3 regions of the Bacillus sp. MT94 genome follow, and region 3 is predicted to be linked to each of the others. Evidence: riboswitches for the same ligand, from Rfam matches in the RefSeq annotation. Region 3 holds a riboswitch; each other region holds the start of a gene.

Evidence for each region. Region 3 has a riboswitch for S-adenosylmethionine ahead of AC1Q51_RS04745 (ECF-type riboflavin transporter substrate-binding protein). Riboswitches for the same ligand answer to the same signal wherever they lie in the genome.
Region 1: another riboswitch for S-adenosylmethionine. It lies ahead of metK (methionine adenosyltransferase); the one in region 3 lies ahead of AC1Q51_RS04745 (ECF-type riboflavin transporter substrate-binding protein).
Region 2: another riboswitch for S-adenosylmethionine. It lies ahead of mmuP (S-methylmethionine permease); the one in region 3 lies ahead of AC1Q51_RS04745 (ECF-type riboflavin transporter substrate-binding protein).

Annotation. Positions count from the first base shown of each region.
Region 1 covers NZ_JBXAEZ010000002.1:1,023,645-1,025,916, reverse strand. The annotation lists gene pckA (phosphoenolpyruvate carboxykinase (ATP)) at 1-914, opposite strand, end outside; SAM riboswitch class I at 1,143-1,264, shown strand; gene metK (methionine adenosyltransferase) at 1,434-2,272, shown strand, end outside.
Region 2 covers NZ_JBXAEZ010000005.1:375,814-378,085, forward strand. The annotation lists partial or broken gene AC1Q51_RS20035 (IS4 family transposase) at 227-475, shown strand; partial or broken gene AC1Q51_RS20040 (IS4 family transposase) at 451-695, opposite strand; SAM riboswitch class I at 1,039-1,146, shown strand; gene mmuP (S-methylmethionine permease) at 1,230-2,272, shown strand, end outside.
Region 3 covers NZ_JBXAEZ010000001.1:981,384-983,655, forward strand. The annotation lists gene AC1Q51_RS04735 (macrolide family glycosyltransferase) at 1-68, shown strand, start outside; gene AC1Q51_RS04740 (aspartate/glutamate racemase family protein) at 160-840, opposite strand; SAM riboswitch class I at 994-1,109, shown strand; gene AC1Q51_RS04745 (ECF-type riboflavin transporter substrate-binding protein) at 1,249-1,797, shown strand; gene AC1Q51_RS04750 (ABC transporter ATP-binding protein) at 1,808-2,272, shown strand, end outside.

The DNA.
Region 1 (2,272 bases), on a different contig from region 3:
CGCGTTTGGTCATTAATGATAACGTTTTCTAAAACAGATCCAAATTTGATTGCATCGAAAATTTGTGGTTCTTTCTCGTGAGAAAGGTTTACACATTTTGCATAGCAACCGCCTTCAATATTGAATACACCGTTATCAGACCAACCGTGCTCATCATCACCGATTAATTTACGGTTTGGATCAGCAGATAATGTTGTTTTACCTGTTCCAGATAAACCGAAGAATAGTGCTACGTCGCCTTCTTCACCTACGTTTGCAGAGCAATGCATAGAAAGGATATCTTGTTCAGGTAATAAGAAGTTCATAATAGAGAAGATTGATTTTTTCATTTCTCCAGCGTATTCTGTACCACCAATTAGTACGATACGTTTTTCGAATGAAACCATAATGAATGCTTCAGAGTTTGTACCGTCAACAGCTGGATCAGCTTTGAAATTCGGTGCAGAAACAATTGTGAACTCTGATTCATGAGTTGTTAATTCTTCTTCAGTTGGACGAATGAATAATTGATGTACAAATAAATTGTGCCATGCATATTCGTTAATAACTTGAATTGGTAGGCGGTAATTGCGGTCAGCGCCTGCAAATCCTTTGAAGACGAATAACTCTTCTTTTTCTTTTAAGTATTCTAAAACTTTAGTATATAATTTATTAAAATGTTCTTCAGAAATCGGTTGGTTCACAGCTCCCCAAGCAATTTTGTCAGCAACCGATGCTTCTTTCACAATAAATTTATCTTTAGGAGAACGTCCTGTATATTTTCCAGTTGAAGCAGAAACGGCACCAGTCGAAGTTAATTTCCCTTCATTTCGCATTAATACTTTTTCCACTAATTGCGGAACACTTAGTTGAATCTGTGCATTGCTTCCGTTCAATAATTCGTGTAAACCAATTTGGACATTCACAGTACTCATATTTATATACCATCCTTTTCATTTAATGAAATATTTCTCGTAATCCCCAACAAGAGTATAACACAATTATATAAATAATGTATACTATTTATTTCTTTTTGTTTGTGTGAATGCATTATTTCCCTATTAATATTTCATTTCAGGCGTATTGAGAAAAACTTTCAGGAAAATGTGAATATTAATTGACAAATGAATATCATTTCTTTAGTATAGGTTGGGACGGATACTCTCTTATCCCGAGCTGGCGGAGGGACAGGCCCGATGAAGCCCAGCAACCTCACTTGTATTGATAAATGCAGGTGAATAGGTGCTAAAACCTGTGCGAGGCTACAGGTCTCGAACGATAAGAGCGAAGGGCAAAAAGCAGTATGCAAGTAGCAAATTAAACCTTTCCTCTATGTAAAGTAGGAAAGGTTTTTCTGTATGCTTGTGTGGGAGAATAAATGTATGTCGCAGTTTGTGGCAAATTAAGGATGAGTTCCGTACAATATATACAATTACTGTAGGGAGGTTTACCACATGACAAAAAAACGTCATCTGTTCACATCTGAGTCTGTAACTGAAGGACATCCAGATAAAATTTGTGACCAAATTTCTGATTCAATTTTAGATGCGATCTTATCAAAAGACGCAAATGCACGTGTAGCTTGTGAAACAACTGTAACAACTGGTTTAGTATTGGTAGCGGGGGAAATTACGACTTCTACTTACGTAGATATTCCAAAAATCGTTCGTGAAACAATTCAAGGCATTGGTTACACACGCGCAAAATACGGATTCGATGCAGAAACTTGTGCTGTTTTAACATCTATCGATGAGCAGTCTGCTGACATCGCTATGGGTGTTGACCAAGCGCTAGAAGCACGCGAAGGTCAAATGACTGACGCTGAGATTGAGGCAATTGGTGCAGGAGACCAAGGTTTAATGTTTGGTTTCGCATGTAATGAAACACAAGAGTTAATGCCACTTCCAATCTCGCTTGCTCACAAATTAGCTCGCCGTTTAACTGAAGTACGTAAAGATGATACATTATCATACTTACGTCCAGATGGAAAAACGCAAGTTACAGTTGAGTATGATGAAAATGGTAAACCAGTACGTGTTGATACTATCGTAATTTCTACACAACATCACCCAGATGTTACATGGGAAGAAATCGATCGCGACTTAAAAGAGCACGTAATTAAAGCTGTAGTACCAGCAGAATTAATGGATGGAGAAACGAAATTCTTCATTAATCCAACTGGCCGCTTCGTAATTGGTGGACCACAAGGTGATGCTGGTTTAACAGGACGTAAAATCATCGTTGATACTTACGGTGGATACGCTCGCCATGGCGGCGGTGCATTCTCTGGTAA
Region 2 (2,272 bases), on a different contig from region 3:
TTTGTTCCACTTTAAGATGAGGAAGAAATTTGAGCTTATCTGATAACGAAACAGAAACGGTAATAGTGGCACAACAAAAAAATGGAATTTCATAGAAAATCCATTTTTAGCTTGATGGGCATGTGGTGGTACCCCACATCCATCAACTTAAGGATTTAGACTATTCTTGAAGTTAAAAGCACGTTACTATTCACTTATGTTAATGAGAAAAGGTGACGTGCTTTTTATAAATATTTATCAAAAACAAGAGTTGTCTTTATTTGCTAAAGAGTTATATCGATATATGTCTCCCACTACACTTAATCAATTAGCTATAGAAGCAGGCGGAATGAAATGAAAACGCAAGTGCCATGGGCATCATTTTTTATATTTGTGTGTATGGTTAAATCAACAAACCGCTACTACCTCTATTACTCAACTTTGTAGTCAATTAGAAACTTCAACAGGAGTTTTATTAATTCCCTCAGGGCTAAGCCCTGCCGCTGCATGAAGCCCACTCATAATCGAACCAAGGAATCACTTGCCGCCCGTTGACTAATCCAAATGAAAATAGCAGCTAATTCTGATCCAGAAAACTTAAGTCTTCGCCTTATAAATCCTATTTCCCTTGCAAGTTCTTCTAAGAATACAGGTGTAACATATCGTTGTAATTATTCTGCAAATGGTAATAATTCATCTTGAATCGAGAGATTCATAAGAAAACATCATCCTTTCTAATTTAGCTTGTTTAGAAAAGATAACGTTTTTTTGATATTTGAGGGTATTAAAATCACCTGAGTTGATGGTTATGTATGGTGACCCCATAGCCAAAGAAGTAAGAAGATATTTAGAAGTGTATTAAATTTTGAGGCAGTGCTTGTGAACCGTATCATAAATAAATCAGGTTGTGTATGTTCGATTTTTAAATAATACCCGAGAAGGAGTGGGTTGCAGTTATAGTAATACTCTATTTTTTGTATTTCTATAATAGATATTTTTTTAAAAAACAGAATTATCTTGACAGTTATTAAATGGATTGATAAGGTTATAAAAAAATATTTCTTATCCAGAGAGGTGGAGGGACTGGCCTTATGAAACCTCAGCAACAGGTCTGCTTAAGTAGACACTGTGCTAATTCCAGCGGGTGATAATCCTGATAGATGAGAGCTTCCGTTTTTATTTGTCAGTAACGCCCTCTTTTTTAGAGTGCGTTTTTGTTTTTTCTGGATAGTAACTAAAGGAGAGTAGAAATGGAGAACAAAAATGGGAGAGAATTTCAAAGAAAAATGCAAGCACGTCATTTAGTCATGCTATCACTTGGTGGGGTGATTGGAACTGGCTTATTCTTAAGCTCGGGTTACACTATTCAACAAGCTGGCCCGTTTGGAACAATTCTATCCTATCTGATTGGTGCGCTAGTAGTTTATCTAGTTATGCTATGTTTAGGCGAGCTTTCCGTACATATGCCTGAAACGGGCGCATTTCATAGTTATGCAGTTAAATACATTGGACCTGGTACAGGGTATACAGTAGCCTGGTTGTATTGGTTAACTTGGACTGTTGCTTTAGGGTCTGAATTTACAGCCGCAGGATTACTTATGAAGCGATGGTTTCCATCGGTTAATATTTGGGTATGGAGTGCTCTTTTTGCCATTTTGATCTTTGTATTAAATGTCCTGACTGTTAAATTTTTCGCCGAATCCGAATTTTGGTTTTCATCGATAAAGGTTATAGCTATTGTGATTTTTATTGTTTTAGGAGTAGCGGCAATGCTAGGGTTTCTTCCAATGACTCATTCAAAAGCAGCACCATTCTTTTCTAATTTTACAAGTGGAGGTTTATTTCCTCATGGTGCTACGGCCATTATGATGACCATGCTTGCGGTTAATTTTGCTTTTTCGGGAACAGAATTAATAGGCATTGCAGCTGGAGAAACAGCGAACCCAGAAAAAATGATACCGAAGGCCATTCGAACTACTCTGTGGAGATTGATCATCTTTTTTGTAGGAACGATTGTTGTTTTATCTGCGTTATTGCCTATTTCCGATGCAGGGGTATTAGAGAGCCCTTTTGTTGCAGTTCTAGAACGAATTGGGGTGCCATATTCAGCTGACATAATGAATTTCGTTATCTTAACAGCCATTTTATCTGCGGCAAACTCAGGCCTTTATGCCTCTTCTAGAATGCTTTGGTCGCTTGCTAATAAGAATACGATATCCCCGATTTTTGGGAAAATGACGAAGCAAGGTGTTCCAATCAACGCCGTCATTTTCAGTATGATGGGTGGAGCTTT
Region 3 (2,272 bases):
TAGAATGTGGTGGTTCAAAAGAAGCAATTGCAGTTATTGAATCTCTTTTAAATAAAGTAAAACTTTAATCGGTAGGGATTTTACTACCCATAAATAGCGGGATAAATAGTCGTAACTGTATACAAGCATAGAGGTTCTCACCTTTATGCTTGTATATTCTTATCCAGCAAATTGCACAGCAGTATTTGCATGTAAAAAAGCAGTATCAAAAACGGGAACAGTGAGATCATTTTGGGAGATGAGTAAAGGTATTTCAGTGCAGCCTAATAATATACCTTCAGCACCATTTTGAATTAATGATTTTGTAATTTGTAATAACTCTTCTTTAGATGTTTCTGAAATGATCCCTCTACTTAATTCATCTAATATGACATGGTGGATAAAAGTTCTTTCCTCGTCATTGGGGATAATTGTCTCAATGTTATATTTCGCTAATCGTGATTTATAGAAATCTTGCTCCATCGTTTGTTTTGTTCCTAATAGTCCGATACGTTTTATATTCTGTTCTACCATTTCTTTAGCACTTACATCACCAATGTGAAGAAGCGGGATAGATATTGCTTGTTCTACTTCCTCGGCAAATAGATGTACGGTATTTGAACACATTAATAAACATTCAGCCCCAGATTTTTCAACTTTCTTTGCAACTGTAACTAGTTCATTTTTCACTTCTTCATATTGATGGTTTTGTAATAAAGTAGTTACTTCACCAAAATCCATACTATATAAAACTAACTTTGCATTTTGATCGTATTGAGAGAGTGTAAGTGTATTAATATGTTTATAGTATAATGATGTAGATTCCCAACTTAATCCTCCAATCAAACCAATAACTTTCATAATGCATTCCTCCCAAAACGATTTTGAATTTATTATTTCATAATTCCGATAAGAATACAATGATTTAAATGATCTATTTAACAAAAAATAAAAATAGTAAGAAAAGTGTTGAAATTTACATTCTTTAGTGCCATAATACGAATTACAAATTAATACTTATCCAGAGAGGTGGAGGGAACGGCCCTAAGAAACCTCAGCAACCCCTATGTAATTTTATAGGAAGGTGCTAATTCCGCAGAGGACACGTTGTGTTTTTTGAAAGATAAGAGGATTCTTGAACGTGAAAGAAAATGACCTCTTATATAAGAGGTCATTTTTTGTTGTATAGAAAGGGAGTGTAGATGCATAATTCATTTTTAAATTAAATATAGAGTAATAAAAGTTGACTAATATGAGAGGGGAATTGTAATGAACAAATTATCAACAAAGTTAGTAGTAGCAATCGGTATTGGAGCAGCATTATACGGGATATTAGGACTTTGGGGATTTTCTATTGCACCGAATACATTTATTAAACCAGCATTAGCTATATTAACTGTTTTTGGAGCATTATTTGGTCCAGTGGCAGGACTGTTAATCGGACTTATCGGTCATACCGTAACAGATACGATTGCTGGATGGGGGATTTGGTGGGGCTGGGTTACTAGTTCAGGGATTATTGGTTTTTCGATGGGTCTTATTCAAAAAAGAGTTGGTTTTAGTGTGAAAAACGGGTCGTTTAACAAGGGGCATATTTCTTATTTAGCAATTACTGGGCTAGTTGGTATTGTCATTGCTATTATATTTGCTGGGGCATTCGATATTATTGTGATGGGAGAACCATTTGACAAAATTGTTATCCAAGTATTAGGAGCAACAATTTCCGATGTTATCGTTTTCTTAGTAGTTGGATTGCCACTTACAATTGGCTTGGCAAAATCTAATAAGAAACATACACATTTAAAAATTGAAAAGTAGGGATGTTAACATGAAACCAATTATTTCGTTTGAACAATTCACCTTTCAATATGGGCATGCTGCGCAGCCTACTTTAAGTGATATTACCTTTCATATATACCCTGGGGAAAAAGTACTAATTGCTGGACGAAGTGGTTCAGGAAAGTCGACATTAGCTCATTGTATAAATGGGCTAATCCCATTTTCTTACGAAGGGACTAGTACAGGTAACGTTTTAATTGCCGGTAAAGACCCGAGGGAAGGAAGTATTTTTGAACAAAGTAAGCAGGTAGGAACAATTTTGCAAGATCAAGATGCTCAATTTATTGGTCTGACAGTAGAAGAAGATGTAGCTTTTTATTTAGAAAATGAATGTGTAAAGCAAGATGACATGAAAAAGATTGTTTCGGACTCATTAAGAAAGGTGAAGATGCATACGTTTCATAAACAAAGTCCACATGAATTATCAGGAGGTCAAAAGCAAACAGTTTCTCTA